DNA from 3 places in the Streptomyces sp. CB03238 genome. Region 2 is predicted to be linked to each of the others. Evidence: riboswitches for the same ligand, from Rfam matches in the RefSeq annotation. Region 2 holds a riboswitch; each other region holds the start of a gene.

Region 1 (10,164 bases), on a different contig from region 2:
TCGCCGTGCTCGTCGGTGGACTCATTTACGTCGTACGGAAGTTCATGTCCTCCTCGTCATCCCGCGGCGACTGGTGACCTCCATGGATCAACTGTCCGGCCATTCGCCCGGCTGTTAGCCCGGGCGGGGGAACGGCCCTGGCGAAACCTCACCCCGAACGGAGGCTGCCATTAGAGTGGCAAGCCTCCGCTGCCCTTGGAACCAAGGGGTTCACGAACGCCCTACCAGCGGTTTGTACGACTGAATGGGCGAAACGCCTGGGGGTGACCTTTGGCCACGGCACCGCATTCCCCTACCCGTACCCCTACCGCTGCCCCTGCCCCTCCTCCGACTCTGATCGGCTCCGTGCAGCGGGCGCTGAGGCTGCTGGAGGCCGTGGGGTCCCACGCCGACGGGGCCCCCGCCAAGCAGCTGGCGCGTGAGACGGGCCTGCCGCTGCCCACCGCGTACCACCTGCTGCGCACCCTCACGCATGAGGGCTATCTGCGCCGGGAGAACGGTGTGTTCCTCCTCGGCGACGCGGCAGGGCGGCTGGCGGTTGGCGGAGCTCTGCAGAATCGTCGCAGCAAGATCGAGAACTCGCTGGCGCACTGGCGGGACGCGATCGGCGTTCCCGTGTACTGCGCGGCCTACCGCGACGGAGAGATCGAGCTGATCGCCGTCTCGGACACCCCCGCGGCGCCCGCCGTCGACGAGTGGGCCGACTTCCGGGCGACGGGCCATGCCCATGCGATCGGGCAGTGCCTGCTCAGTCAGCTCGACGAGCGGTCCCGCCTGGACCATCTGGACCGCCATCCCGTGCAGCCGATCACCCCGTACACCGTGCGTGACGGGCGGACGCTGCTGGAGCGGCTCAGGGCCACGGAACGGACGCAACCGGTCGTGGAGCGCCAGGAGTACGCGCTGGGTACGGTCTGCGCGGCCATCCCCATCACGGCGGGTTCCACTGCCGTCACGATGGCCATTTCCGTACCGTCCCACCAGGAACACCGGTTGCTGCCTGCGGTCGACCGTCTGCGCGGGGAGGTGGGGAAGCTTTTCAGCTCGTTGGCGTTCTCTATCAGTATCTGAAAACTCACTCCTTGTGATCCTGTAGCGCTTACAGGACGATTGCGCCAAGAGGGCCAGTACGGATCATTCCTGGCCGTTTTTCCAGCCGCTTTTCTTCACCGATCTTCATCAGCTGTTGTTCGCCACTGCTTCATTCACTGCGGGGTACATGATGCGCGAGTCGGTTCAGGCCGAAGTCCTGATGAGCTTCGTCGTCTCCGAGGATCTCTCCTTCAGGATTCCGGTCGAGCTGGGGTACGAGACCAGGGACCCGTTCGCGGTCCGGATGACGTTCCACCTGCCCGGCGATGCGCCTGTCACCTGGGCATTCGGCAGAGAACTGCTCCTGGACGGGATCAACGGGCCCAGCGGTGACGGTGATGTGCACATCACGCCCACCGGACCCGAGGACCTGTCGGACGTGAGTATCCGGCTGCAGGTCGGTGCCGACCGTGCGCTGTTCCGGTCCAGCGCGCCGCCCCTGGTGGCCTTCCTCGACCGCACCGACAAGCTGGTGCCGCTGGGGCAGGAGCGCACGCTCGGTGACTTCGAGGGCCACCTGGAGGAAGCCCTCGGCCGGATCCTCGCCGAGGAGAACGCCGGCTGAGGCCCCACCGGCTGAAGACCGCGGGGCGGGCTGGGGTCGGGGCGGGGGCGCGGCTACTTCTTGCGTCGCCGGCCCCGTCCCCCACCGCGTACCGCCGCCGGTGCATCGGCGCCCGGCCGGTCGGCCGAGACGACCAGGGCGGCCAGCGCGGTGGTCACCGGCACCGAGGCCACCAGTCCGATCGAACCCACCAGGGTCCGTACGATTTCCTCCGCGACCAGTTCGCTGTTGGCGACCGTCCCCACGCTGCTCTGCGCGATCGAGAACAGCAGCAGCAGGGGAAGGGCCGCACCCGCGTACGCGAGCACCAGCGTGTTCACCACCGAGGCGATGTGGTCGCGGCCGATCCGGATACCGGCCCGGTACAGGGCGCGCGGCCCCATCTTCGGGTCCGCCTGGTGCAGCTCCCACACCGCCGACGTCTGGGTGACCGTCACGTCGTCGAGCACACCGAGCGAACCGATGATGACACCGGCCAGCAGCAGACCGGACATGTCGATGTTCGGGTACAGACCATGGATGAGGCCCGTGTTGTCGTCGGTGTTGCCGGTCAGCGAGGCCCAGCCGATGAAGAGTGAGCCGAGCAGGCCGATCAGCAGCAGGGAGATCAGCGTGCCCAGCACGGCCACCGAGGTGCGCGCGGTCAGGCCGTGGCAGCTGTAGAGCGCGATCAGCATGATGGCGCTCGACCCGACCACCGCCACGACCAGCGGGTTCGAGCCCTGCAGGATGGCGGGCAGGATGAACAGGGTCAGCACGGCGAAGCTCACCGCCAGGGCGACCAGCGCCATCACTCCGCGCAGCCGGCCGACGGCCACCACCGCCAGGGCGAAGATCGCGGCGAGCAGCGCCATCGGCACCTTGCGGTTCACATCGGTGACCGAATACTGAAGGTCACGCGGGGCGTCGGGGGCGTACGCCACCACGACTCCCTGGCCTTCCTCCAGTTGGCGGGGGGCGTCCGGCTGGACGATCTCGACGAACCTGCGGCCCTTGTCCTTGCCGGTCGTGACCTCGACCGTCGCCTTCGCGCACTGCCCCTGCTGGGAATTGACCGCCTCGCGACCTTCGGGCGTGGTCGTGTCGCCGGTCGGCGGGACCTGCGCGGCGTTCACGTCCCGGCAGTCCACCTTCTCGACCTGGACCACCGTGCCCTGCTCGGTCTGCCGGTCGAAGCCGACACCCGTGCGCTCGTGCTCAGGGGCGCCGCCCGGCCACAGCACGGCGAGGCCGACGAGCACCGCCGTCGCGAAGGGGATCAGTACCGCGGCGATGACCTTGCGCAGGTGCTTGGAGACGGGCGCGGCGGGGCCGTGGCTGTGGGCATGGCTGTGCGTATGACCATGTGCCTGTCCGGTCGGTTCGGGGGACTGCTGCGAGGAAGTCACCGACCGATCATCGCAAGAACGACGGGGGCCCTCTGTTCAGCGTGGCCGGGATGGCGCTAGCGTGGTGGCACCTTTGCACACGCGGGAGCTCGGAGCACCGGGCTGAGAGGGCGCTGACATCCGTACGACGGGTACGGAAACCGCTGCGTCGACCGCCGAACCTGTTACCGGGTAATGCCGGCGTAGGGAGTAGGTCACGATGACCGTTCAGGACGCACGCACGCCTGCCTCGAACCAGAACGACGAGGCCGGGAAGTCCATCGGATGGCACAAGGGGTACGTCGAGGGCTCACGCCCCGACCTCCGGGTGCCGGTCCGCAAGGTGCACCTCACCAACGGCAAGGACGTGACGCTGTACGACACGTCAGGGCCGTACACCGATCCGAATGTCGAAACCGATGTACGACGCGGCCTGCCGCCGCTGCGGGAGAACTGGATCATCGGCCGCGGCGACACCGAGGAGTACGCGGGCCGCCCGGTCCGCCCAGAGGACGACGGGATCAAGCACACCTCGCCGCGCGGCGGGCTGCGCAACCTCGACGCCGTCTTCCCCGGCCGCCCGCGCCAGCCCCGCCGGGGCCGTGACGGGCAGGCGGTGACGCAGCTCGCGTACGCGCGCCGGGGCGAGATCACGCCGGAGATGGAGTACGTCGCGATCCGCGAGAACGTCTCCCCCGAGGTTGTGCGCGAGGAGATCGCGGCCGGCCGCGCGGTCCTGCCGGCCAACGTCAACCACCCGGAGATCGAGCCGATGATCATCGGCAAGCGGTTCCTGGTGAAGGTCAACGCCAACATCGGCAACTCGGCGGTCACCTCCTCCATCGAGGAGGAGGTGGAGAAGATGACCTGGGCCACCCGCTGGGGCGCCGACACGGTCATGGACCTCTCCACCGGCCGCAACATCCACACCACCCGCGAATGGGTGCTGCGCAACTCGCCCGTGCCGATCGGTACCGTGCCGCTCTACCAGGCCCTGGAGAAGGTCGACGGCAAGGCCGAGGAGCTGACCTGGGAGATCTACAAGGACACCGTCATCGAGCAGGCCGAGCAGGGCGTCGACTACATGACGGTCCACGCGGGTGTGCTGCTGCGGTACGTGCCGCTGACGGCCCGCCGCAAGACCGGCATCGTCTCGCGCGGTGGTTCGATCATGGCCGCGTGGTGCCTGGCGCACCACAAGGAGTCGTTCCTGTACGAGAACTTCGAGGAGCTCTGCGAGATCCTCGCCGCGTACGACGTGACGTACTCGCTCGGCGACGGCCTGCGCCCCGGCTCGATCGCGGACGCCAACGACGAGGCGCAGTTCGCGGAGCTGCGTACGCTCGGCGAGCTGAACCAGATCGCCAAGCGGCACAACGTACAGACGATGATCGAGGGCCCGGGTCATGTCCCGATGCACAAGATCAAGGAGAACATCGACCTCCAGCAGGAGATCTGCGAGGAGGCGCCGTTCTACACGCTCGGCCCGCTGACCACCGATGTGGCCCCGGCCTACGACCACATCACCTCCGGTATCGGCGCGGCGATGATCGCCTGGTGGGGCACCGCGATGCTCTGCTACGTCACGCCCAAGGAGCACCTGGGCCTGCCCAACCGGGACGATGTGAAGACCGGCGTCATCACCTACAAGATCGCCGCGCATGCCGCGGACCTCGCCAAGGGGCACCCGGGCGCCCAGGAGTGGGACGACGCCCTGTCGGACGCCCGGTTCGAGTTCCGGTGGGAGGACCAGTTCAACCTGGCCCTCGACCCGGACACGGCACGGGAGTTCCACGACGAGACGCTGCCCGCCGAGCCGGCCAAGACCGCGCACTTCTGCTCCATGTGCGGGCCGAAGTTCTGCTCGATGAAGATCTCACAGGACATCCGGCGTGAGCACGGCGGTGACCTGAAGGAGACGGAGATCGAGGCCGGAATGGCGGAGAAGTCGAAGGAGTTCGCCGCGGCCGGCAATCGGGTCTATCTGCCGCTGGCGGACTGACCTCCGTCGTCTCGGAGAGCCTGTTTCACGTGAAACATCTGTTCGTTTCACGTGAAACAGGCCCTCCTGGGCAGTCGCTCAGTCCGGTTGGTGCTCCGGTCCGCCGAAGTCGGGACTGGTGAAGTCCGGGCTGGTGAACGTCGGGCGGGAGCCCGCACCGCCTTCGCTGGGGCTGGAGAAGTCCGGCCCGCTGTAGCCCACCTTCGGGATCCGGCCGACATGGCGCGGAGGCACCCCTGAGAGGGGGTCCGCGCTGGGGTCGGCCAGCGCGTCCCGCAGGAACGGCAGGATCCCCCGCTCCAGCAGGGCGTGCCGCCATGCCTCCCTGGCGCGGGCGACCTCCTCGGGCAGCTCACCTCCCGGCTCCTGGGCCGATACCTGCGTGGAGCTGTTGCGCAGCGCCGTGATCAGCAGACCGATCGCGGCGGCAAGGATGCCGGCCGCCGTCACGGCCCCGAAGAACCAGCCGGCCGCGAGCAACGAATCGGCGAAGGCGGGAGCCGGGTCGAGCGCCTTCAGGACATAGCCCACCAGCAGGAAGATGACCGCGGCCGTGCCGGCCAGCACCGGTGCCAGCACGGTGACGATGACACCGACCCCGGCGCCGGGGCCCGCGTCGGTCTCGTCACCGGCCGGGGCCAGGACGGACTGGATGGCGGACACTCCGGCGGGTGTGCGTGACTCCTCACGCACCTTGACGAAGTGGTCGTACTCCGCGGCGGCGGCCGCGGAGATCAGCGCAGTGGCGTTCAGGGCCATGGTGCGCAGCTGCTCGGTGTTGAGCCGCTGCCCGATCCCGGCGAGATCCGGACGGTCGTGCGCGGTGCGCAGCGCGTCGTCGAGGATGCGCTCGTACTCGGAGCGGTCCTCGGTCAGCAGGTGCGGAGCGCTGGTCATGTGCATCCCCCGATGCTCCGTAGGGCCTGTTTGCCCGCGTAGAACGGGCAGTCGGGCAGAAACGGAGGAGAGTCTGCTACGGAAATACCGATGGTAGAGCGGTTACGGCAAGGGGTGACAGAGGATTTCCGGAAATCGCCTGGCCCGACTGCGCTGCGTCATGGCTCAGTTGGGCAGCGGGAGTTGGACGACCAGCAGCTTTCCGGCCATGGTCACACCGCCGTCCATGGCGATCGCGAGCCCGTCCGCGTACACGTGCGGTCCTTCCACCGTCGGGCCCGTACCGTCCTCGCCGTCCTCCGAGCCCACTTCGCCCAGGAGATACGGAATGGGGCTGTGGCCATGGACGATGCGCCGACCGCCGTAGGCGGCCAGCAGTTCCTGTACGGCGGTGGCGCCGCCCTCGTCCCGGAACGCGAAGCGCTTGGTGAGCTTGCGGAACAGGTCCCAGCACTCGTCGGCGTCGTTGCGGGTCAGGATCTCGTGGACGGTGTCGTTGACGTCCTCGATCGTGGAGCCGTACTCCAGGTAGGCGGTGGTGTCGGAGTGCACCAGCAGGTGCCCGTCCTCCTCCACCACGGCGTCGAGCCGGGACATCCACTGGAGGTGGACGTCCTGGAGGCGGTCCATGTCGCTCTTCTGGCCGCCGTTGAGCAGCCAGGCCGCCTGGAACGTGGCCGTGCCCGCACCGGAGTTGACGGGCGTGTCCGCGAACCGCTTGGCGCCGATCAGCAGGAGCTCATGATTGCCCATCAGGGCCTTGCAGTAACCGCCGGCTGCGGCGGCCTCGGCGGAGAGCCGCATGACGAGGTCGATGACGCCGATGCCGTCGGGACCGCGGTCGGTGAAGTCGCCGAGGAACCACAGCCGGGCGTTGCCCGCCGCCCAGTGTCCCTCGGCGTCGATGAGGCCCTGGTGGCGCAGGGCGGCGAGGAGCTCGTCGAGGTACCCGTGGACGTCGCCCACCACGTACAGCGGACCGGGGCCGTTCTCGGCAGCGGGCGCCGGAGCTGTGGCCGGGGCCTGTTCCGGGGCGACGGACACCTGGACGGTGTCGCCGCGGTTGATCACCGGGAGGTCGCGCTCGGTCGGCGTGTACCCCTCCGGGAGCTCACTCTCGGGGAACGCGTTGCCCGGGTGAGCGGCATGACCCTGCACGGGCACCTGGGCATACGGCGGTACGCGGAAGTCGCGCAACGTCGCCGTCCGCACCACGGGTCCCTGACCGGCCCCCTGAGTCATCGACCCCTCCACCACCGTCGCGACGCCCTACACCTGGCGGACCGGCCTGGTCGGGGCGGTCCGCGGTGTCGTCCGCCCATCATAGGAATGAGCCCTGTGCTGTGTGACGCACCAGGGGTGGTGAATCCGGGTGCACCCCGGGTTCACCGGCCGATTCGCCCCAATTGAGGAGGTCTGGACGTGGTCCGGGCCGATGGGCGAGCCGGGTCTCCCCGGGGGCGTCCGCCGGTCATTCCTGTGAGGGGGACCGGGGTGGGCTGACGGTCGTCCGCGGCGAGCGTCGCTGGGAGGACGTCCGGACGATCAGCTCGGTCGGTATCACCTGCTCGACGGGACGGTCGGTTTCGATGCCCTCGATGGCGTCGATGAGCAGCTGGACGACCGCTGTGCCGATCCGGCGGGGCTTGAGCGAGAGCGTGGTGATGGGCGGTTCGGTGGCGGCGTAGACGGTGGACTCACTGCAGCAGACCAGCAGCAGATCGTCCGGTACGCGCAGCCCGTAGCGGCGCGCCGCTGCCAGCAGGTCCGTGCCGTTGGGGTCGAACAGCCCGTACACGGCGTCGGGCCGGTCGGGCCGGGCCAGCAGCCGGTCGGCGGCCACGGCCCCGGCGCAGGGGTCGTGGGCGGGGTAGGCCTCGTAGACCGGGTCCTGCCCGACGCGCTCGCACCAGTTGAGGTACGCGGTGGTGGACAGACGGGTGTAGGTGTCGGTGGTGGTGCCGGTGAGCAGGCCGATCCGGCGGGCGCCAGCGGCGGCGAGATGGTCGAGCAGGTCGAGGACGGCGGCTTCGTGGTCGTTGTCGACCCAGGCGGTGACCGGGAGGGTGCCGGCCGGGCGGCCGTCGGAGACGACCGGCAGGCCCTGGCGGACGAGCTCGGTGACGACCGGGTCGTGGTCGGAGGGGTCGATGACGACGGTGCCGTCGAGCGCGACGTTCGACCAGACGTCATGGCGTGAGGTGGCGGGCAGAATGACCAGGGCGTAGCCGCGGGCGAGCGCGGCGGAGGTGGCGGCCCTGGCCATCTCGGCGAAGTATGCGAATTCGGTGAAGGTGAAAGGTTCATCCCCGTAGGTCGTCACGGTCAGGCCGATGAGGCCGGACTTGCCGGTACGGAGCGTGCGGGCCGCGGCGGACGGGCGGTAGCCCAGCCGGTCGGCGACCTCGCGGACGTGGCGGCGGGTGGCGTCCGGGAGCCGGCCCTTGCCGTTGAGCGCATCGGAGACAGTCGTGATGGAGACCCCGGCTGCGGCGGCCACGTCCCGGATGCCCGCTCGCCCTTGCCGGCTTCCCCGGGTCTGTGCCCGGCTCACCTGGTGCTTCCCTGCTGCTGTCATGGCGAGCCGATAGTAGGGCGAGGCCGGGCGGTTGGGCCGTTCGCATATTCACTCGTTGACAGGCACGTTTCTGCACGGTCGCCACCCCCTAATGGCCTTGGAATTCAAGGTAGTTGGAGGGTTTTTCTTGGTGCCGCGAGTTGTCGGCGCATATGAGCCTGCCAAATGGACGATGTTTCGATGAGGTCTCAACTCACCTCTACGGGGGATGCGCGCCACGGCGCGAGCCACCGGCGCGCGGTGTAGGAGGGAGCGCTCCCCCCTGTGGTCGCGCCGGTGGCGCGGTGGGGCGTGGTGGGGCGCGGGGTGGTTCAGCGCACGAAACTGGCCATTCGCAGCGCGGCGGAATCCTCATATGGTGAGCAGTATTGGTGGTACGTACGGTCGAGGAGGACCAGAGTGAGCGAGACGAGCCCGAAGCTGCGCGCCGTGCTGGACGGCATCCCCACCTACAAGCCGGGCAAGCCCGCCGCGGCCGAGGGGCCGGTCGCGTACAAGCTGTCCTCCAACGAGAACCCGTACCCGCCGCTGCCCGGCGTCATGGAGAGCGCGATGGCCGCCGCGGCCGGCTTCAACCGCTACCCGGACATGGCCTGCACCGGCCTGATGAACGAGCTCGCCGAGCGTTTCGGGGTGCCCGTGACGCACCTGGCCACCGGTACGGGCTCGGTGGGCGTGGCCCAGCAGCTGGTCCAGTCCACCGCCGGCCCCGGCGACGAGGTCATCTACGCGTGGCGGTCCTTCGAGGCGTACCCGATCATCACGCAGGTCAGCGGTGCGACGCCGGTGCAGGTGCCGCTCACCCCCGGTGACGTCCACGACCTGGACGCGATGGCCGACGCGATCACCGACCGGACGCGGCTGATCTTCGTCTGCAACCCCAACAACCCGACCGGCACGGTGGTGCGCCGGGCGGAACTGGAGCGGTTCCTGGACCGGGTGCCGTCCGATGTGCTGGTCGTGCTCGACGAGGCGTACCGCGAGTTCATCAGGGACGTCGAGGTGCCGGACGGCGTGAAGATCTACCGCGAGCGCCCCAACGTGGCAGTGCTGCGTACGTTCTCCAAGGCGTACGGGCTGGCCGGGCTGCGGGTCGGCTTCGCGGTCGCCCATGAACCGGTGGCCGCGGCCCTGCGCAAGACCGCGGTGCCGTTCGGTGTCAGCCAGCTCGCGCAGGACGCGGCGGTGGCCTCGCTGCGTGCGGAGGACGAGCTGCTGGGGCGGGTGGGGTCCCTGGTGTGTGAGCGGCAGCGGGTGTACGAGGGGCTCGTCGGCCAGGGGTGGACGGTGCCGGAGACGCAGGCCAACTTCGTCTGGCTGCGGCTGGGTGAGCTCACCGTGGACTTCGCGGCGGCGTGCGAGCAGGCGGGCGTGGTCGTGCGGGGGTTCCCGGGTGAGGGCGTGCGGGTCACGATCGGCGAGACGGAGGCGAACGACATCTTCCTGCGGGCGGCCGAGGCGTTCCGCAAGGAGCGGTACTAGCGGGTTGCCGCTGGGCGCCGGGTGCGTGCGCCCGGCGCCCGGCCGGTGTGCGGGGCGCCCGGCGGTGCGCGTGGCGGTCGGCCGGTGCGCGTGGCGCCCGCCGGCGGGGGTGCCGCCCGGCCGGTGATCCTCGCGCCCGCGGTGGCGGGTCACACCGGGTGGGGCGGGGCGAGGTGTGCCC
Region 2 (10,164 bases):
TCCGGGCGGCGGGCTGGCGCATGCCGGGATGTCGGGGGCGCTGGTGGCCGGGCTGATCGTGGAGGGCGCGGACTTCCGCGGCTCTCAGTAACGGTACGGGTCGCCCTGGCCCTGGCCCGGGTCGTAGCCGTACGGCGGCTGCTGCGGGGCCTGGTGCTCCGCGTCGCGCTGCTGCGGCACCCATACGCCGCCGGGCGGGGTTTCCATGCCGTACTGGGGGGCGTAGGGGTCGGCGTACTGCTGCTGCTCGCCGTAGCCGCTGTTGTCGTACGGGGCGGTGCCGATGTACGGGTCGGAGTACGCGGCGTAACTCTGCTGCCCGGCGGTGCCGTAGTCGTACGTGGCCGTGGCGTAGGTGCCCTGCTGGTCGTACCCGGTGGCGGCGTAGGTGTCGAAGCCGCCGTCGTACGAGGCCGTCTGGGCGGTCGGCGCGGGCTGGTTGTAGACCGCGTACTGCCCGGTCTCGTCCGGCAGCGGCTCCGGGGCGTAGACCGCCGTGGTCTCGGCGGCCGTCGGCTCCTGCTGCTCATAGGCGAGGTTCGAGACCTCCAGGGTCGGCCCGGCGGCGCCGGCCGACCGGGCCCCGTTCCCGGCCTTGCGGCGGCGGCTGGCCCCGGGGCGGCCGCCGAGCGCCCACCCGGTGGAGAAGCCGCGCCGGAAGGAGAGCGTGACGTACGTCTGGCCGATCGCGAAGGCGATGGCGCCCGCCGCGATCACGGGGACCGAGGGCAGCAGCACACCGAGGACCACGCCCAGGAACCCGGCGAAGGCGAGCAGCCGCCAGCGCAGCCGTGCCTTGTACTGCAGGAGCACTTCACCGAGCAGCCACAACGCGACGACACCGAACGCGATGTAGAGGACCGTCCAGCCCATGCCCGCCCCTCTCGTACGGCCCCCGCCACGGGACGTGGCGGGTACGGCCGGTCAGGACTGCTCGTGCAGTCCGAGATTCTCGTAGATCTCGAGCGTTGCCGTGGAGTTGTTGAGCGTAATGAAGTGCAGTCCGGGGACACCCTCGGAGAGCAGCCGCGCGCAGAACTCCGTCGCGTACTCGATGCCAATGGAGCGTACAGCGGCCGGATCGTCCTTGACGGCGAGGATCCGTTCTTTCAGCTCCGGCGGGAAGTGGGCGTTGCTGAGCTGAGCGAACCGTTCGATCTGCTTGACGCTGGTGACCGGCATGATCTCCGGGATGATCGGCGTATCGCAGCCCTTGGCCGCGGCCCGGTCGCGCAGCCGCAGATAGTCCTCGGGGAAGAAGAACATCTGGGTGATCGCGTAGTCCGCGCCCGCCCGGCACTTGTCCACGAAGTGCCGGATGTCCGTGTCCCAGTCGGCGGAGCGCGGGTGCATCTCGGGAAAGGCCGCGACACCGACGCAGAAGTCACCGGACTCCTTGATCAGCCGCACCAGGTCGGCGGCGTATCGCACGCCCTGGGGGTGCGGGACCCACTCGCCCATCGGGTCACCGGGCGGATCGCCCCGGACGGCGAGGATGTTCCTGATGTCGGCGTCGGCGTACTGGCCGATCATGTTGCGCAGCTCGGCGATGGTGTGGTTGACGGCGGTGAGGTGCGCGACTGGGGTGAGCGTGGTGTCGGCGGCGATCTCCTGGGTGGCCTTGACCGTCCCGGCCCTCGTGGAACCGCCGGCTCCGTACGTCACGGAGACGAAGCTGGGAGCGACGGCTTCTACCCGGCGCAGCGCGTTCCAGAGGTTCCGCTCGCCCTTCTCTGTTTTGGGCGCCCAGAACTCGAAGGAGTACGTCGTCTTGCCGGTCGCGAGCAGATCGCGCACCGTTCGTGCGCGATCTGTCCTGGTGGAAGGTGTGCCAAGGGCCATACGGGCAGGTTAGCCACGGGTCGGGCGTCACCCAACCAGAGCAGGGTAATTTGTCGCTTTTGCCGGGTTGTTGTCCACGCCTTGGACACTCGTGGACAGGGTGGACCGTGCGCGCGCCTACGCCGAGCGCTCGCCGGCCCGCTCGCGGACCCGCTTCGCCAGCGCCGCCGTGGCCGCCGCCGGGTCGTCGGCCTCGGTGATCGCCCGGACGACGACGATCCGGCGGGCGCCGGCGTCCAGCACCTCGTCCAGGTTGCCCGCGTCGATGCCGCCGATGGCGAACCACGGACGCTCCTGGTGCAGCGCCGCCGCGTACCGCACGAGGTCCAGCCCGGGCGCGTACCGCCCCGGCTTGGTGGGCGTCGGCCAGCACGGGCCGGTGCAGAAGTAGTCCACGCCCGGCTCGGCGACCGCCGCGTCCACCTCCGCCTCCGCGTGCGTGGAGCGGCCTATCAGCACGTTGTCGCCCAGGATGGCGCGGGCGGCCGGCACGGGCAGGTCGCCCTGGCCCAGGTGCAGCACACCGGAGCCGATGGCGTGCGCGACGTCGGCCCGGTCGTTCACCGCCAGCAGCTTGCCGTGCCGACGGCAGGCGTCGGCGAACACCGCCAGGTGCTCCAGCTCCTCGCCGGCCTCCATGCCCTTGTCACGCAGCTGCACGATGTCCACGCCGGAGGCCAGCACCGCGTCGAGGAACTCGGGCAGGTCGCCCTGGCGCTTGCGGGCGTTGGTGCAGAGGTAGAGCCGGGCGTCGGCCAGCTGGGCGCGTGCGGTGGACATGAGGTGATCCCCCCGTTGGTGCGGCGGCGTACGGGCGCGGGAGGGCTTCCCCCGGCCCGCACACCGCCTGGTGTCGGTGTTCCGCCCGGCGTACGCCGCCGGGCGCTTACCAGGACGTCAGACGGCGAGCGCCTGGGCGCGGCGCTTCACCTCCGTGCCGCGATTCTCGCTGAGCGCCTGCGCGGGCGTGCCCGGCAGGGTCGGGTCGGGGGTGAAGAGCCACTCCAGCATCTCTTCGTCGGTGAAGCCGTCGTCCTTCAGGAGCGTCAGGGTCCCGGCGAGACCCTTGACCACCTTGCCGTCCTTGATGAAGGCGGCAGGCACCTGGAGCGCCCGGTTCTCACCACGGCGCACGGCGATCAGCTGGCCCTCCTTGACCAGCTGCCGCACGCGCGTCACCTCGACATCGAGCATTTCCGCGATGTCGGGCAGGTGGAGCCAGGCGGGGACGAGAGCATCGATCTTTGCGTCAATCTCGGTCACGGGACTAGCGTGCCATCCCGCACTGACAGTCGGTAGCCGGGCTACGCCGGACCGGCCCCCCGCTACCCCCGAGCGGCGGACTTCAGTGGGACGGACGGGTCCGCGACGAGCCCCGGATCGAGCGGCGCACCGGACTCGATGAGCTTGCGCCCCTGCGCCAGGTCGCGGGGGCGGCCGATGGCCAGCAGCGCCACCAGGGCGTCCCCGCGCAGCCACGCCACCGACCAGGCCGCGCCGGCCGGGTCGCCGCGCCACACCATCGCGTCGGCGGCCGGGTGATGCCCCGCGTACTGCACGAACCGCCCGAACTGCTCGGACCAGAAGTACGGCACCGGGTCGTACGGCCGCGGAGCCTCGCCGACGATGGCGGCGGCCACCGTGCGCGGGCCCTGGAGGGCGTTGTCCCAGTGGTGCACCAGCAGTCGCTCGCCGTAGCGGGCCGAGGGGAAGGAGGCGCAGTCGCCCACGGCGTACACATCGGGCGCGGACGTGCGCAGGTGGTCGTCGGCGACGATCGCACCCTCCGGGCCGAGCGCGACGCCGGAGCCGGCCAGCCAGGCGGTGGCGGGCCTGGCACCGATCCCGACGACCACGGCCCCGGCGGGCAGCAGGCGCCCGTCCTCCAGGGCGACCTCGCCCGGTTCGACGTGCCCCACGCGCGCGTGCGTCAGGAGCTTGGCGCCGCTCTCCTCGTACCACTCGGCCATCGGGGCGGCGACCTCGGCGGGCAGCGCGCCGGCGAGCGGGCGGGCGGCGGCCTCCACGACGGTGACCGCGCAGCCGGCCTCCAGCGCGGCCGTGGTGAACTCGGCGCCGATCCAGCCGGCGCCGACGACCACCACGTCGTGCTTCTCCGCCAGGACGGGGCGCAGCCGCTCGGCGTCGTCGAGGGTGCGCAGCAGGTGGACACCGCGTACGCCCTCCGAGCCGGGCAGCGCGATGGGCTGGGCGCCGGTGGCGACGACCAGGACGTCGTACGGGACCGGCCCGGCCTCGGTGTCCACCTCGCGTGCGCCGGGGCGCAGGGCGGTGACCTCGACGCCCAGGCGCAGCTCGATGCCGAGCGCCTCGAAGTCCACGTCGAAGGCCGACCCCTCCGCCGTCCCCAGCAGCACCGCCTTGGACAACGGGGGCCTGTCGTACGGCTGGTGCGGCTCGGCCCCGATCAGCAGCACGGGGCCGGTGAAGCCCTGCTCGCGCAGCGCCACGGCCGTCTGCACACCCGCCATACCGGCGCCGACGATGACGACGCGCCGCTCTGCTTCCATCCGCTCGTTCACCCGCCCACCTTATTCAGCTGACCAAACGTCAGGAAGGGAGAGCCGTCAGGAAGGGAGTTGCTCCACCACACTGGTGCCACTGCCCTCCTGGGACTCCCATTCCCAGGTCTCCTCCAGCCGGACGCGCCCGTCGTCCAGTTCCACCACCGTGGAGACGCAGTGCCCCGACGCCGTCCGTCCGTCGCGCTTCAGCTGGACATACCGGAAGTCGAGACGATCTCCCGCACGGGTCCCGACGAGATGCCCGCGCACCACGTCACCGCCCGCGTACTCGGCCCAGACGCGGCCATCCTCCTCGTGGTACGTGAACCGGGTCGCCGTACCGACCTGACCGGGCGCCTGGTCGGCCACCGGGGAGAGGACCAGACCGTCGAGCGACCGCGCCACGGTGAAGCTCCCTTACTGCGGGTTGCGGGGTGGGGTTAGTCTGGCCACCGTAGAGCACTCGCGGGAGCCCGGACGCACTGGGCTGAGAGGGAGGCTGGGACGGCCTCCGACCGTACGAACCTGATCCGGGTCATGCCGGCGAAGGGAGGGGCTGGACGCCCATGCATCCACGTACGTCAGACGTCCTCGTCGTCGGGGGCGGAATCATCGGCCTGGTCACGGCCTGGCGGGCGGCGCAGCGCGGTCTGAGCGCCGCCGTCGTCGACCCCGAGCCGGGCGGCGGGGCCGCGCAGGTCGCGGCGGGCATGCTCGCCGCGGTCACCGAGCTCCACTACGGCGAGGAGACCCTCCTCGGGCTCAACCTGGAGTCGGCACGCCGCTATCCGGACTTCGTCGCCGAACTCCAGGAGGCGGCCGGAGGCGTGGCCGGCGGCATGGACGTCGGCTACCGCGCCTGCGGCACGCTCGCCGTCGCCCTGGACGCCGACGACCGCGCCCACCTGCGGGAGCTGCACGCGCTCCAGCACCGCTCGGGCCTGGAATCGGAGTGGCTGACCGGCCGCGAATGCCGCCGCCTGGAGCCCATGCTGGCGCCCGGCGTACGCGGCGGGCTGCGGGTGGACGGCGACCACCAGGTCGATCCGCGGCGCCTGGCGGCGGCTCTGGTGGCCGCGTGCGAGCGGGCCGGGGTGGTGGTCCACCGCGCCTGGGCGGAGCGGCTGGTGGTGGTACGGGACCGGGCGGGCGGGGTGCTCCTGAAGGACGGCACGGAGCTTGCCGCCGACCAGGTGGTCCTGGCGGCGGGCAGCCTGAGCGGCCGGTTCGGCGGCGTACCCGACGCGGTGCTGCCGCCGGTACGGCCGGTCAAGGGGCAGGTGCTGCGGCTGTCCGTGCCCCGCGCGTACGCGCCTTTCCTGAGCCGTACGGTCCGGGCGGTCGTGCGCGGCAGCCACGTGTACCTGGTGCCGCGCGAGAACGGCGAGCTGGTCGTCGGCGCGACGAGCGAGGAGCTGGGCTGGGACACCACGGTCACGGCGGGCGGGGTGTACGAGCTGCTGCGCGACGCGCACGAGCTGGTGCCCGGCATCACCGAGCTGCCCCTGACCGAGACCCGCGCGGGGCTGCGGCCCGCCTCCCCCGACAACGCGCCGCTGCTCGGCCCCACCGCGCTGCCCGGCCTGCACCTGGCGACGGGGCACTACCGCAACGGGGTGCTGCTGACACCCGTCACCGGGGACGTGATGGCCACCGTGCTGACCACCGGACAGCTCCCGGAGGAGGCCCGCGCCTTCACCCCGGCCCGTTTCCCCTCCCCCGCCCCCTCCCCGTCCCTCTCTCCGGTTGGAGTGTCATGAACGTCTCCGTCAACGGCGAGGCCCGACGGCTCGCCGGCCCGACCACTCTCGACGCCCTGGTCGCCACCCTCACCTCGGCACCGTCCGGGGTCGCCGCCGCCGTCAACGAGACCGTCGTCCCGCGCAGCCAGTGGTCCGGGACCCTCCTCGACGAGGGCGACCGGGTCGAGGTCCTCACCGCGGTCCAGGGGGGCTGAGCCATGGCCGACGACCGTCTCACCATCGCCGGGACCACCTTCGACTCCCGGCTGATCATGGGTACGGGCGGGGCGCCCAGCCTCGACGTACTGGAACGCTCCCTGGCCGCCAGCGGCACGGAGCTGACGACCGTGGCGATGCGCCGCCTCGACCCGACCGTGCGGGGCTCCGTCCTGTCCGTCCTCGACAGGCTCGGCATCCGGGTCCTGCCGAACACGGCCGGCTGCTTCACCGCGGGCGAGGCCGTGCTGACGGCCCGCCTCGCGCGGGAGGCGCTCGGTACGGACTGGATCAAGCTGGAGGTCGTCGCGGACGAGCGGACGCTGCTGCCCGACCCCATCGAGCTGCTCGACGCCGCCGAGACGCTGGTCGACGACGGTTTCACCGTCCTGCCGTACACCAACGACGACCCCGTGCTGGCGCGCAAGCTGGAGGACGTCGGCTGCGCGGCGGTCATGCCGCTGGGCTCGCCCATCGGCTCCGGCCTCGGCATCCGCAACCCGCACAACTTCCAGCTGATCGTGGAGCACGCGCGCGTGCCGGTGATCCTGGACGCGGGCGCGGGCACGGCGTCCGACGCGGCGCTGGCGATGGAGCTGGGGTGCGCGGCCGTGATGCTCGCGTCGGCGGTGACGCGGGCCCAGGAGCCGGTCCTGATGGCGGAGGCGATGCGCCACGCGGTGGAGGCGGGCCGCCTGGCCCACCGGGCGGGCCGCATCCCGCGCCGGCACTTCGCGGAGGCCTCGTCCCCGGTGGAGGGCCGGGCGGCGCTGGACCCGGAGCGGCCGGCGTTCTGACCGGCCGGCGTTCTCACCGGTCGGTGTTCTGACCGGCCGGCGTTCTCACCGGTCGGTGTTCTGACCGGCCGTGGGGCGCCGCCGGGTGTTACAGGTCGGCTGCAGTCCAGGCCGGGGCGGGTACGGGGCGGCGGGGCTGTCGGTGGGGGCTCGTAAACTCGGGCGGGTGGATACGACCCTGCACGACCCCCTCGTCGGCCAGCTGCTGGACGGCCGCTACCGGGTCGACGCGCGCATCGCCGTCGGTGGCATGGCCACCGTCTACCGGGCCCTCGACACCCGGCTCGACCGGGTGCTCGCCCTGAAGGTGATGCACCCGGCCCTCGCGACCGACGCGACGTTCGTGGAGCGGTTCATCCGCGAGGCCAAGTCCGTGGCGCGCCTGTCGCACCCCAATGTGGTCGGCGTCTTCGACCAGGGCGCCGACGGGGCGTACGTCTATCTGGCGATGGAGTACGTGGCCGGCTGCACGCTCCGCGACGTGCTGCGCGAGCGCGGCGCGCTCCAGCCCCGGGCGGCGCTCGACATCCTGGAGCCGGTGCTCGCCGCGCTGGGCGCCGCGCACCGGGCCGGGTTCGTCCACCGGGACATGAAGCCCGAGAACGTCCTGATAGGGGACGACGGCCGGGTCAAGGTCGCCGACTTCGGGCTCGTCCGGGCCGTCGGCGCGGCCACCAGCACCACCGGCTCGGTCCTGGGCACCGTGTCGTACCTGGCGCCCGAGCAGATCGAGCACGGCACCGCCGACACCCGCGCGGACGTGTACGCCTGCGGTGTCGTCCTGTACGAGATGCTGACCGGCGCCAAGCCGCACGCGGGCGACACGCCCGCCCAAGTCCTCTACCAGCATCTGAACGCGGACGTCCCGCCGCCCTCCGCCACCGTCCCCGGCCTCGCCGTCGACCTGGACGAGCTGGTGGCGAGCGCCACCGCCCGCAACCCCGACGTACGCCCGCCCGACGCGGTGGCGCTCCTCGCCCAGGCCCGTGAGGCCCGCGCCGCGCTCGGCGACGACCAGCTCGACCTCGTACCGCCGCAGGCCCGTACCGAAGGCGCCGGCGGGGGCTCGGAGGAACCCACCAGCGTGATCGCACGGGCGCTGCCCGGCGAGGAGGACGGCGTCCAGCGCACCAGCCGGCTGGCCATGCCCCCGCGGCCCGCTCCCGAGCCGGAGCCGCAGCCGCAGCCCCGCGCCCCCTTCGGCAACGCCCGTCGTGGCGTGATCGCCGCCGTGGTCGCCGTGCTGCTCGTCCTCGGCGTCGGCGCGGGTGTCTGGTACATCAACTCGGGGCAGTTCACCCGGGTCCCCACCGTGCTCGGCCAGACCCAGGCCCAGGCGGAGAAGCGGCTCGCCGACGCCGGCCTGGACGTCAAGGGCGTCGAGCGGGACTACAGCAGCGCGTACAAGCGGGGCACCGTGATGGCCGCCGACCCCGCGCCCGGCGAGCGCGTCCGCGGCAACGGACCGGTGACCCTCACCATCTCCCGCGGCCCGAAGATCGTGAAGGTGCCGAACCTGAAGGGCCTGCCCCTCGCCGACGCCAAGCGCGAACTCACCAAGGCCGGTCTCGCCTCCGGCGTGGTCACCCGGGCCTTCAGCCAGGAGTTCGAGCAAGGGACCGTGATCAGCACCGACCCGAAGGCCGGCACCGAGCGCAGCCCCGACTCCGCGGTCGCCCTCGTCGTCAGCAAGGGCGCCCCGATCGACGTCCCGGACGTCACCGGCGACACCGTCGAGGACGCCACCCGTACGCTGGAGGACGCCGGGCTCACCGTGAAGGTCGCCCCCGCGCGGGTCCACTCCACCGAGGAGGCGGGCAGCGTGGCCGCCCAGTCCCTCTCCCAGGGCAACCGGGCCGCCAAGGGCGACACGATCACGCTCACCGTCTCCAAGGGCCCCCGCATGGTCGACGTCCCCGACGTCACGGGCGACAACGTCGACGACGCCAAGCGGGAGCTGGAAGGCGCCGGCTTCGAGGTGAAGGTCGAGAAGAGCTTCCCCTTCCTCGGGGACACCGTGGAGAGCCAGTCCGTCAGCGGCGGTGACCAGGCCCCCGAGGGCAGCACCATCACCATCAAGACCAAGGGACTCTAAGAGCACATGCGCAACTTTGTCGGCGGCCATGTCCCCGTGGCCGGCGGCCTCGCGAAGACCGGCCTCACCTACGCCCGCGAGATCGGCGCCGAAGCCGTCCAGGTCTTCGTCGCCAATCCGCGCGGATGGGCCACGCCCGCCGGAAACCCGGTCCAGGACGAGCTGTTCCGCGAGGAGTGCGCCGTCGAGGGCATACCCGCGTACGTCCACGCCCCTTACCTGATCAACTTCGGCTCCCACACCGAGGCGACCGTCGAGTTCTCCGTGGCGTCCCTGCGCCACTCGTTGCGCCGCGCCCGCGACATCGGCGCCCTCGGCGTGGTGGTCCACACCGGCTCGGCGACCGGCGGCCGCCCCCGGGAGGAGGCTCTCGCGCAGGTACGCACGCACATGCTGCCGCTGCTGGACGAACTGACCCACGACGACGACCCGTTCCTGCTGCTGGAGTCGACGGCCGGGCAGGGCGCCTCGCTGTGCTCCCGCACCTGGGACTTCGGCCCGTACTTCGAGGCGCTCGACGCCCACCCCAAGCTTGGCATCTGCCTGGACACCTGCCACATCTTCGCGGCCGGGCACGACCTGGCCGGGGAGCACGGCGTACGGCAGACCTTGGACCTGCTGGTCGACACGGTCGGCGAGGGCCGGCTGAAGCTGATCCACGCCAACGACTCCAAGGACGTCGTGGGCGCCCACAAGGACCGTCACGCGAACATCGGCGCGGGTCACATCGGCGAGGAGCCGTTCCGCGAGCTGATGTGCCACCCGGCGACCGAGGGTGTCCCCCTGGTCATCGAGACGCCCGGCGGCAAGGAAGGACACGCGGCCGACATCGAGCGGCTGAAGAAACTCCGCTGAGACATTGAGGAATACCCCGGGGGGGTATACGGTTCTTGCTGTCGGCAGGAACCGCTACCGCCATATGACCTTGGGGGCTCTCATGCAGCACG
Region 3 (10,164 bases), on a different contig from region 2:
CCGGCCGAGGAGCCGGGCGACGGCGACCGGGAGGGTGGGGTTGTCGGGGCGGGCGATGAACACGGTCGCCCCGAACTCGCCCAGCGACACGGCGAACGCGAACCCGGCGGCCACCAGCAGCGCCCGCCGCACCAGCGGCAGGTCCACCTCCCGCCACACCCGCCACGGCGACGCGCCCAGCACGGCCGCAGCCTCGCGCAGCCGCGCGTCCACCGCGCGCAGCACGGGCAGCATGGTCCGTATGACGAAGGGGACGCCGACCAGGGCCTGGGCGAGCGGCACCAGGATCCACGAGGAGCGCAGGTCCAGCGGCGGCTCGTCCAGCGCGATCAGGAACCCGAAGCCGACGGTCACGGCGGACACGCCGAGCGGCAGCATCAGCAGCGCGTCGAAGCCGCGCACGATGCGCCCGGCGCGCCGGGTCAGCGCGGCGGCGGCGAGCCCGCCGATCAGGAGCGCGATCCCGGTCGCGGCGAGCGCGTACTCCAGAGAGTTCCCGATCGCCTCCAGGGGCGGCACCAGGAACGTCCCGCCGCCCGCGTCCACGTCCTGGAGCGCCCGGTAGTAGCCGAGCCCCCCGTCGAAGGACCGCTCGACGAGCACCCCGAGCGGCAGCAGGAGCAGCAGCACCACGGTCAGCAGCACGCCACCGAGCAGCCCCCACTGCCCGGCCCCGCGCGGTCTGCGACCGGTCTGCGCCGCGTCGACGAGCTTCAGCGCGGTCTCCCGCCTCCGTACGGTCCGGGCGTGCACGGCGAGGATCGCCCCGACGGCGGCGAACTGCACCAGCGTCAGCACCGCCGCCGTCGGCAGGTCGAGCAGCTGCGCGGTCTGCCGGTAGATCTCCGCCTCCAGCGTGCGGTACGCGGGCCCGCCGAGGATCTGGACGATGCCGAAGGAGGTGTACGTGAAGAGGAACACCATCAGCGCGGCGGCGGCCACGGCGGGCGCGAGCGCCGACAGCGTCACCCGCCGCCACGCCCCGAAGCGGGAGGCACCCAGCACCCGGGCGGCCTCCTCCTGGCGCGGGTCCAGCTGTGCCCACAGGCCGCCGACCGTCCGGACGACGACCGCGTAGTTGAAGAAGACGTGCGCGAGGAGGATCGCCCACACCGTGGTGTCCATCCGTACGCCCCACAGCTCGTCGAGCAGCCCGCCCCGCCCGAGCAGGGCGAGGAACGCGGTGCCGACGACGACGGTCGGCAGGACGAACGGCACGGTGACGACCGCCCGCAGCAGCCCCTTGCCGGGGAAGTCGAAGCGGGCGAAGACGTACGCCCCGGGCAGCGCGATCAGCAGAGTGAGCGCGGTGGAGGCGAGCGCCTGCCAGGTGGTGAACCAGAGCACGTCCAGGATGTCCGGGCGGCCGAGCACGTCGCCGAGCCGCCCGAACTGCCAGCCACCGTCGTCCGTCTTCAGCCCGCGCCCGACGATCGCGGCGACCGGGTAGGCGAAGAAGACGGCGAAGAACGCCACGGGCAGGGCCATGAGCCCCGCCCGCAGCGCGCCGCCTTTGAGGCCGGCTACTTCAGGACGAGCGAGGACCACGACTGGATCCACTGGTCACGGTTCTTGGCGATCTTCTCGGGGGCGACGGTGTGCGGCTTGTCGACCTCGGCGCCGTGCTTGGTGAACAGCTCCGGCAGCTTCGCGTCCTTCGCCACCGGGTTCACGAACATCTGCAGCGGCATGTCCTCCTGGAACTTCTTGCTGATCAGGAAGTCGATGAGGGCCTTGCCGCCGTCGGGGTTCTTCGCGCCGGTCAGCAGCCCGGCGAACTCGGTCTGCTGGAAGCACGTCCCGGTGGAGACGCCGGTCGGCGCCTCGGCCGGCTGCGGCTCGGAGTACAGCACCTCGACGGGCGGGCTGGAGGCGTACGACACGACGAGCGGCCGGTCGCCCTTGGCCTTCTTGCCGCCGGCGGAGCCGGAGAACTCCTGGTTGTAGGCGAGCTCCCAGCTGTCGACGACCTTGACGCCGTTGGCCTTCAGCTTCTTCCAGTAGTCCTGCCAGCCGTCGTCGCCGTACTGGGCGGCCGTCCCGAGCAGGAACCCGAGGCCGGGCGAGGACCGCTCCGGGTTCTCCACGACGAGGAGGTTCTTGTACGCGGGCTTGGCGAGGTCGTCGAAGGTCTGCGGCGGCGCGAGCTTCTTGTCCGCGAAGTACTTCTTGTCGTAGTTGACGCAGATCTCGCCGGTGTCGACGGGCGTGACGCGGTGCTTGTCCTTGTCGAGCTGTACGGCGTCGGGGACCCGGTCCAGGCCCTTGGCCTCGTACGGCTCGAACAGCCCGTTGTCGAGCGCGCGGGACAGCAGCGTGTTGTCGACGCCGAAGAAGACGTCGCCCTGCGGGGCGCCCTTGGTGAGGATGGCCTTGTTGACGGCCTCGCCGGCGTCGCCGCTCTTGAGGACCTTGACGGTGTAGCCGGTCTGCTTGGTGAACTCCTTCAGGACGGCCGGGGAGGCGTTGAAGGAGTCGTGGCTGACGAGCGTCACGGTCTTCGGCTTCGTACCGCCGTCACCGGCGTCCTTGCCGGACTCGCTGCCGCAGGCGGTGAGCGTCGTGACGCCCAGCGCGGCGGCGACGGCGCCGACCGCGATCTTCTTGGTGGTGCTCACTGAGATTCCTCCTGGGTGTGACCAGGAAGAGACGCGGCCCTGCCCACCCCCTTATGAAAGTAGGCAGGGCGCAACAGCTTGAGTAACGACCGAACTTCCTACCCAGAATGACCTGGGCGAGGTTCAGAGGGTCTGCGGCCTGACGGTGCCGCACTCTCAGCGCTGTGGCGCTCCCCTGTCGGAATATGCAGGTGTGTTCGAGCTCAGACTACAAGCTCACCGTTCCGAGGCCGCGAGCTGTCCACAGGCCCCGTCGATCTCCTGCCCGCGCGTGTCACGGACGGTGACCGGTACCCCGTGCGAGGCGATCGCCTCGACGAACGCCTTCTCGTCCTCCGGGCGGGACGCCGTCCACTTCGACCCCGGCGTCGGGTTGAGCGGGATCAGGTTGACGTGGACGCGCTTGCCCTTGAGGAGGCGGCCGAGGAGGTCGCCCCGCCATGCCTGGTCGTTGATGTCCCGGATGAGGGCGTACTCGATCGAGACGCGGCGGCCGGACTTCTCCGCGTACTCCCAGGCGGCGTCCAGCACCTCCCGGACCTTCCAGCGCGTGTTCACGGGTACGAGGGTGTCGCGCAGCTCGTCGTCGGGGGCGTGCAGCGAGACGGCGAGGCGGCACTTGAAGCCCTCGTCCGCGAAGCGGAGCATGGCCGGGACGAGGCCGACCGTCGAGACGGTGATCCCGCGCTGCGACAGCCCGAGCCCGTCCGGCTCGGGGTCGGTGAGCCGCCTGATCGCTCCCACGACCCGCTTGTAGTTCGCCAGCGGCTCCCCCATGCCCATGAAGACGATGTTGGAGAGCCGTGCGGGCCCGCCGGGCACTTCCCCGTCCCGCAGCGCCCGCATGCCGTCGACGATCTGGTGCACGATCTCGGCGGTCGACAGGTTCCGGTCGAGCCCGGCTTGGCCGGTGGCGCAGAACGGGCAGTTCATGCCGCAGCCGGCCTGCGACGAGATGCACATCGTGACGCGGTCGGGGTACCGCATGAGGACGGACTCGACGAGGGTCCCGTCGTGCAGTCGCCACAGGGTCTTACGGGTGGTGTCGTCGTCGCACGAGATGTGCCGTACGACGGACATCAGGTCGGGCAGCAGCTCGGCCGCCAGCTTCTCGCGGGACGCGGCGGGGATGTCCGTCCACTCGGCCGGGTCGTGCGCGTACCGCGCGAAGTAGTGCTGGGACAGCTGCTTGGCGCGGAACGGCTTCTCACCGATCGCGGCGACGGCCTCCTTGCGCTCGGCGGGCGTGAGGTCGGCGAGGTGCCGCGGCGGCTTCGTGGCTCCGCGCGGGGCGACGAAGGTGAGCTCTCCCGGTGCGGGGCGTGGCATGACCTGGTACTCCTCAGTAAAGACGAGGCCGCGGTACGTGAGCCGGGAGACCTCACCGGATGATCCCCGCGCGCGTGCGTGGGCCGCGGGGCCGAAAGGGCCCGCCGCGACTGTGCGACGAGCCCTTCCAGGGTAACCGGATGCCGGTTCAGCCCGTTCCGACGAAGACCACCAGCAGCAGCCACACCACCGGAGCCGTCGGCAGCAAGGAATCCAGCCGGTCCATGATGCCGCCGTGGCCCGGGAGCAGCGTGCCCATGTCCTTGATGCCCAGGTCCCGCTTGATCATCGACTCGCCGAGGTCGCCCAGCGTGGCGCTGGCCGCGACGGCGAGGCCCAGGAGCAGGCCCTGCCACCAGGTGCCGTCGTCGATGGCGAACTCCATGCACAGCGCGCCCGCCGCCATGGCGAACGCCACCGCGCCCAGCAGCCCCTCACGGGTCTTGCCGGGGCTGATGCGCGGCGCGAGCTTGTGCTTGCCGAAGCGCCAGCCGACGGCGTACGCACCGGTGTCGCTGACCACGGTCAGGAGCAGGAAGGTGAGCACCCGCCACGGACCGTCGTCCGCGGTGAGCATCAGCGCCACGAATGTCGCCAGGAACGGCACGTAGAACGCGGCGAAGACGCCGGCCGTGACGTCCTTCAGGTAGCCCTCGGGCGGCTCCGTCATCCGCCACACGAGCACCGCGAGCGCGGTGAGCGCCATGGCGACCCAGGCGCCCTCCGCCCCGCGCACGTACCCGGCCACGACCATGGCCGCGCCGCCGACGGCGAGCGGCACGAGCGGGGCCCTGATGGACTTGCGCTCCTCCAGGCGGGAGGTCAGCTCCCACAGCCCGACCACGACGGCGACGGCTATCACGCCGACGAACGCGGCCTTCCAGATGAACAGCGATGCGACGATCACCGCCCCGAGAGCGACGCCGACCCCTATGGCGGCCCTGAGGTCCCGCCCGGCCCGCTTCTTCTGCGGGCCGGCGTTCTGCGGACCGGCCGGGCCGGGCTGCTCCGGAGGCTGCGGCGCTCCCGACGGCGAGCTGGGCATGGGCTCCTGCGGATTCTCCGGCTGCTGCGGCTCCTGCCACCGCTGCCGCGTCTCGTCACGGAACGGGGGACCGCTCAGCGGAGCGGTCCCCCGGTCGCGGTCGTCCTGGCCACCGCCGGTGTCTCCACCGGCGGGAACGTCGGGCACGATGGGCATGGGCCGAGTCTGCTGTGCCTCATGCCCGTCGTAGGCGGGACCCGCCGGGGCTGCCGGAGCGAACCCCGGGTGGTACCCCTGGTCGGGCGGACCCCATGGACCGCCTCTCGGCGGGGCCCCCCAGGAAGAGTCGTTCATCAGACCTCGAGCAGCTCGGCTTCCTTGTGCTTGAGCAGCTCGTCCACCTGCGCGACGTACTTCGCGGTGGTGTCGTCGAGCTCCTTCTCCGCGCGGCGGCCCTCGTCCTCGCCGACCTCGCCGTCCTTGACGAACTTGTCGATCGTGTCCTTGGCTTTGCGGCGGACCGAGCGGATCGACACCTTGGCGTCCTCGGCCTTGCCCTTGGCGACCTTGATGTACTCGCGGCGGCGCTCCTCGGTGAGCTCGGGGAACACCACCCGGATGATGTTGCCGTCGTTGCTCGGGTTGACGCCGAGGTCCGAGTCGCGGATGGCCTGCTCGATGTTGCGCAGCGCGCTCTTGTCGAACGGGGTCACCACGGCCATGCGCGGCTCCGGTACGGAGAACGACGCCAGCTGGTTGATGGGCGTGACGGCACCGTAGTAGTCGGCCACGATCTTGTTGAACATGGCCGGGTGCGCGCGGCCGGTACGGATCGCGGCGAAGTCCTCCTTGGCGACCAGGACGGCCTTCTCCATCTTCTCCTCTGCCTCGAGGAGGGTCTCTTCGATCACCACTTGCTCCTGCGTGTCTATGAGTAGGCCCGGCGTACAAAGGGCTGCGGAACCTGCGTCGCGTCTGTCCCCTGCACGGTGTCCGACCGGCAGGGCTTTGTCCATCCCCTCGCGGGGCACCCCGGGGGCCGAAGCCCCCGGTGGATCCGGGGTCAGGTCCTGGTGCCCTGGTCGCTCACGAGAGTGCCGATCTTCTCACCCTTCACGGCCCGCGCGATATTGCCCGCCGCGAGCAGCTCGAAGACGAGGATCGGCAGGTTGTTGTCGCGGCAGAGGGTGATGGCGGTGGCGTCGGCGACCTTGAGGTCGCGGGAGAGCACCTCGCCGTACTCCAGCGCGTCGAACTTCACCGCGTCGGGGTTGGCCTTGGGGTCGGAGTCGTAGACGCCGTCCACCCCGTTCTTGCCCATGAGGAGCGCTTCCGCGTCGATCTCGAGGGCACGCTGGGCCGCGGTGGTGTCGGTGGAGAAGTAGGGCATGCCCATACCGGCGCCGAAGATCACGACGCGGCCCTTCTCCAGGTGCCGCACGGCGCGCAGCGGGATGTACGGCTCCGCGACCTGCCCCATGGTGATGGCGGTCTGGACCCGCGAGTCGATGCCCTCCTTCTCCAGGAAGTCCTGGAGGGCGAGGCAGTTCATGACCGTACCGAGCATGCCCATGTAGTCGGAGCGGGCCCGGTCCATGCCACGTACCTGAAGCTCGGCGCCGCGGAAGAAGTTGCCGCCGCCGATCACGACCGCGATCTCCGCGCCGTCGCGGACGACCGCGGCGATCTCGCGTGCGATGGCGTGTACGACGTCGGGATCGACGCCGAGGCCACCACCGCCGGCGAACGCCTCGCCGGACAGCTTCAGCATGAAGCGGCCGGCCTTTTTACCGGTGTTGTCGTCGCCCTGTGCGGCGCCCTGGTTCATGGAGATCTCCTCGTGCACATACGAAGAAGGCCATTGCCGGTGGGTGTGGTTGTCCCTACGGCAATGGCCTCCTCGTCAGATCTGTGGCCGCCGGCGCTCACGCGACCGACCGTCCACTGGGAAAACCCTAGCGGGCTCCCGTGTCGAGCGCGTACCGGCTCAGATGCCGACCTTGATGCGGCTGAAGCGCTTCAGGGTGACACCGGCCTCGTCCAGGACCTTCTGGACGGACTTCTTGTTGTCGAGCGCGTACGGCTGACCCAGGAGGGTGGCGTCCTTGAAGAAGCCGTTGAGGCGACCCTCGACGATCTTCGGGAGCGCGGCCTCGGGCTTGCCCTCGGCGCGGGTGGTCTCCTCGGCGACGCGGCGCTCGGCCTCGACGACCTCGGCCGGGACGTCGTCCTTGGAGAGGTACTTCGGGGCGAAGGCGGCGATGTGCTGCGCGATGCCCTTGGCGACCTCGGCGTTCTCCTTGTCGAGCTCGACGAGGACACCGATCTGCGGGGGCAGGTCGGGCATGGTGCGGTGCATGTACGCCGCCACGTAACCGCCGGAGAACTGCGCGAAGCGGTCCAGGACGATCTTCTCGCCGAGGTTGGCGTTGGCCTCGTCGACGTACGCCTGGACGGTCTTGCCGGGCTCGATCTCGGACGCGAGCAGCGCCTCGATGTCGGCCGGGGAGGTCTTGGCGACGTGCTCGGCGAGGGCCTTGGCGACGCTCTGGAACTTCTCGCCCTTGGCGACGAAGTCCGTCTCGCACTTCAGCTCGACGAGGACGCCGGAGGTGTTGTCGTCGGCGATCACGGAGACGACGGCACCGTTCTCGGCGGAGCGGCCCTCGCGCTTGGCGACGCCCTTCTGGCCCTTGATGCGCAGCGCCTCGACGGCCTTGTCGACGTTGCCCTCGGCCTCGTCCAGCGCCTTCTTGCAGTCCATCATGCCCGCGCCGGTGAGCTCGCGGAGCTTCTTGACGTCAGCGGCGGTGTAGTTCGCCATGATCTGTAAGTCTCTCTCGAAGTCTGGAAGATCTACGAAGATCTACGGGTGGACGGCGGGGGCTTCGTGGGCCCCCGCCGTCATCCGAACCTGAAAGGGTCAGGCCTGCTCGGCGTCCGCGGCCGGAGCCTCGGCGGCGGGAGCCTCGGCGGCGGGAGCCTCGGCGGCCTCGGCGGTCGGGGCCTCGGCCGGAGCCTCCGCAGCGGCCTCGGCCGGCTTCTCGGCAGCCTCGTCGGAGTCCGCCTTCTTCTCACCCTCGAGCAGGTCGCGCTCCCACTCGGCCAGCGGCTCGCCGGCGGCCTTCTCGCCCGGCTTCTGGTCGCCGGTCGCGGCGCCGGAGCGGGCGATGAGGCCCTCGGCGACGGCGTCGGCGATCACGCGGGTGAGCAGGGTGACGGAGCGGATCGCGTCGTCGTTGCCCGGGATCTTGTAGTCGACCTCGTCGGGGTCGCAGTTGGTGTCGAGGATCGCGACGACCGGGATGTGGAGCTTGCGCGCCTCACCGACGGCGATGTGCTCCTTCTTGGTGTCGACGATCCAGACGGCGCTCGGCACCTTCTGCATCTCGCGGATACCACCGAGGGTCTTCTCCAGCTTGGCCTTCTCGCGCGACAGCACGAGAAGCTCCTTCTTGGTCAGACCGGACGCGGCGACGTCCTCGAAGTCAATCGCCTCGAGCTCCTTCAGACGCTGAAGGCGCTTGTAGACGGTGGAGAAGTTGGTGAGCATGCCACCCAGCCAGCGCTGGTTGACGTACGGCATGCCGACGCGCGTCGCCTGCTCGGCGATGGCCTCCTGGGCCTGCTTCTTGGTACCGACGAACATGATGGAGCCGCCGTGCGCGACGGTCTCCTTGACGAACTCGTAGGCGCGGTCGATGTACGACAGCGACTGGAGCAGGTCGATGATGTAGATGCCGTTGCGCTCGGTGAAGATGAAGCGCTTCATCTTCGGGTTCCAGCGACGGGTCTGGTGACCGAAGTGGACGCCGCTTTCCAGCAGCTCCCGCATCGTGACGACGGCCATGGCCGTATCTCCTTGGTTCTCGGTTGTGTCCTGACGCCCCGACGCGCCGTGCCACGAGTGGACCGAAGAGCGCTGCCACGACTTTTGAGGGTGGTGGCGGGGCGTGCGAAGTCGACCCGGTGGCCCGGGTCGCCAGAAGAAGTGTACGGGACCTTGGCAGCGGTGGGTGACGGCGCTGTCCACAACCGGCCGGTAGTCCACAGATCGGTTCCATGATCAGCGCGGTCGCGTACGTCTGCGCCACATTCGGCTCATGTACTCCACCGTATTCGCCCTGCTCCTTTCTTCCGCCCTCATGACCGCCGCCTGGCCGGTGGGCCCGCCGCGCCCGGCGATCGTGCGGGGCTGGGAGCCTCCCGCCTCGGCGTACGGTCCGGGCCACCGCGGCGTGGACCTGGCCGCCCCACCGGGCACCGAGGTCCGCGCGGCAGCGGCCGGCCGGGTGTCCTTCGCGGGCCCGGTGGCGGGCCGTGGCGTCCTGTCGGTCACCCACCCGTCCACGGGCACCCCGCCCCTGCGCACCACCTACGAACCGGTCCGCCCCCTGGTCCGCCCGGGCACCGACGTCGCGGCGGGCCGGGTGGTGGCCGTGGTGTCCCCCGACCCCGGCTCCCACTGCACCCGTCGGTGCCTCCACTGGGGCCTCCGCCGGGCCGACACGTACCTCAACCCCCTGTCCCTCCTCCACCGCCCACCCTCACGCCTGCTGCCCCTCACCGATCCGGGCTGACCACCGGGACGGGACCACCACCCGCGCCCGGGTGCGTGTGTCCGGGCGGCGTGCGGCCGGGTCGGCCGGGGCCGGTGGGTACGGTCGGGGCGGGGTGCCGTGCGGCACGCGGGCGGAGTCGGCTGCGGCCGGTGGGCCGAGCCGGGGCCACTCCGGGCTCACCTCCTCGCGGTCGGCGGGGTGCCCGAGCACGATCTCTTGGCCGTATCGTGCCGCCAACCGCTGCGGGGGCGACCCTGCACGGCCCTTCCTCGCCGTCTTCGTAAGACCAACGGCCCGCAGTCGGCGTACGACCGGGGTGTGGCCGTGCAGGGTCGCCCCCGCAGAGGTCGGCGGCGTCGGACGGGCTCCCTACCGCCGAGACCCAAGGCCGCGGGCCTCGAGGAGGTGAGCCCGGAGGGGCCACACCCCACCACCCACGGGGGTGGCCGCACCGCAGACCGAGCAGCACCCCGCACCGCAGGCCGAGCCAAAAGCCGGGCCGGCGCCGAGGGGGCCGGGGGTGAAAGCCCGGGGTGCCGAAAGCACATGCCCCGCACGAGAGGGGCCGACCGAGATGCCAGGCGGAGGCCCGGGCCCCGCAAGACCAGAGCTACGCGCCCCGCACGCCCCGGAGCGCCATCGAGACGGCCGTGTCGGCGATGGAGCCCGG

Evidence for each region. A riboswitch is a leader RNA that binds a small molecule or an ion and turns the genes downstream of it on or off. The one in region 2 is predicted to bind thiamine pyrophosphate.
Region 1: it holds a riboswitch for thiamine pyrophosphate, as region 2 does, so the genes downstream of both, thiC (phosphomethylpyrimidine synthase ThiC) here and thiO (glycine oxidase ThiO) in region 2, are expected to answer to the same signal.
Region 3: it holds a riboswitch for thiamine pyrophosphate, as region 2 does, so the genes downstream of both, BKD26_RS28960 (thiamine ABC transporter substrate-binding protein) here and thiO (glycine oxidase ThiO) in region 2, are expected to answer to the same signal.

Annotation. Positions count from the first base shown of each region.
Region 1 is NZ_NBCN01000011.1:46,225-56,388, reverse strand. Features, by position in the region: gene BKD26_RS21335 (DUF5326 family protein) at 1-77, shown strand, start outside; gene BKD26_RS21330 (IclR family transcriptional regulator C-terminal domain-containing protein) at 346-1,071, shown strand; gene BKD26_RS21325 (SsgA family sporulation/cell division regulator) at 1,223-1,657, shown strand; gene BKD26_RS21320 (YibE/F family protein) at 1,711-3,045, opposite strand; TPP riboswitch at 3,117-3,251, shown strand; gene thiC (phosphomethylpyrimidine synthase ThiC) at 3,245-5,026, shown strand; gene BKD26_RS21310 (hypothetical protein) at 5,105-5,929, opposite strand; gene BKD26_RS21305 (metallophosphoesterase) at 6,089-7,165, opposite strand; gene BKD26_RS21300 (LacI family DNA-binding transcriptional regulator) at 7,395-8,501, opposite strand; gene hisC (histidinol-phosphate transaminase) at 8,901-9,983, shown strand.
Region 2 is NZ_NBCN01000004.1:59,965-70,128, forward strand. Features, by position in the region: gene BKD26_RS07545 (NAD(P)/FAD-dependent oxidoreductase) at 1-91, shown strand, start outside; gene BKD26_RS07550 (hypothetical protein) at 85-873, opposite strand; gene metF (methylenetetrahydrofolate reductase [NAD(P)H]) at 925-1,842, opposite strand; gene thiE (thiamine phosphate synthase) at 1,960-2,622, opposite strand; gene BKD26_RS07565 (Rv2175c family DNA-binding protein) at 2,740-3,105, opposite strand; gene BKD26_RS07570 (FAD-dependent oxidoreductase) at 3,168-4,373, opposite strand; gene BKD26_RS07575 (hypothetical protein) at 4,431-4,772, opposite strand; TPP riboswitch at 4,823-4,936, shown strand; gene thiO (glycine oxidase ThiO) at 4,934-6,127, shown strand; gene thiS (sulfur carrier protein ThiS) at 6,124-6,324, shown strand; gene BKD26_RS07590 (thiazole synthase) at 6,328-7,122, shown strand; gene pknB (Stk1 family PASTA domain-containing Ser/Thr kinase) at 7,289-9,217, shown strand; gene BKD26_RS07600 (deoxyribonuclease IV) at 9,224-10,072, shown strand; gene BKD26_RS07605 (DUF4396 domain-containing protein) at 10,155-10,164, shown strand, end outside.
Region 3 is NZ_NBCN01000019.1:47,348-57,511, forward strand. Features, by position in the region: gene BKD26_RS28955 (iron ABC transporter permease) at 1-1,488, opposite strand, end outside; gene BKD26_RS28960 (thiamine ABC transporter substrate-binding protein) at 1,524-2,618, opposite strand; TPP riboswitch at 2,696-2,805, opposite strand; gene rlmN (23S rRNA (adenine(2503)-C(2))-methyltransferase RlmN) at 2,835-3,947, opposite strand; gene BKD26_RS28970 (phosphatidate cytidylyltransferase) at 4,096-5,286, opposite strand; gene frr (ribosome recycling factor) at 5,286-5,843, opposite strand; gene pyrH (UMP kinase) at 5,996-6,760, opposite strand; gene tsf (translation elongation factor Ts) at 6,920-7,756, opposite strand; gene rpsB (30S ribosomal protein S2) at 7,856-8,782, opposite strand; gene BKD26_RS28995 (M23 family metallopeptidase) at 9,036-9,512, shown strand; gene BKD26_RS29005 (TetR/AcrR family transcriptional regulator) at 10,105-10,164, opposite strand, start outside.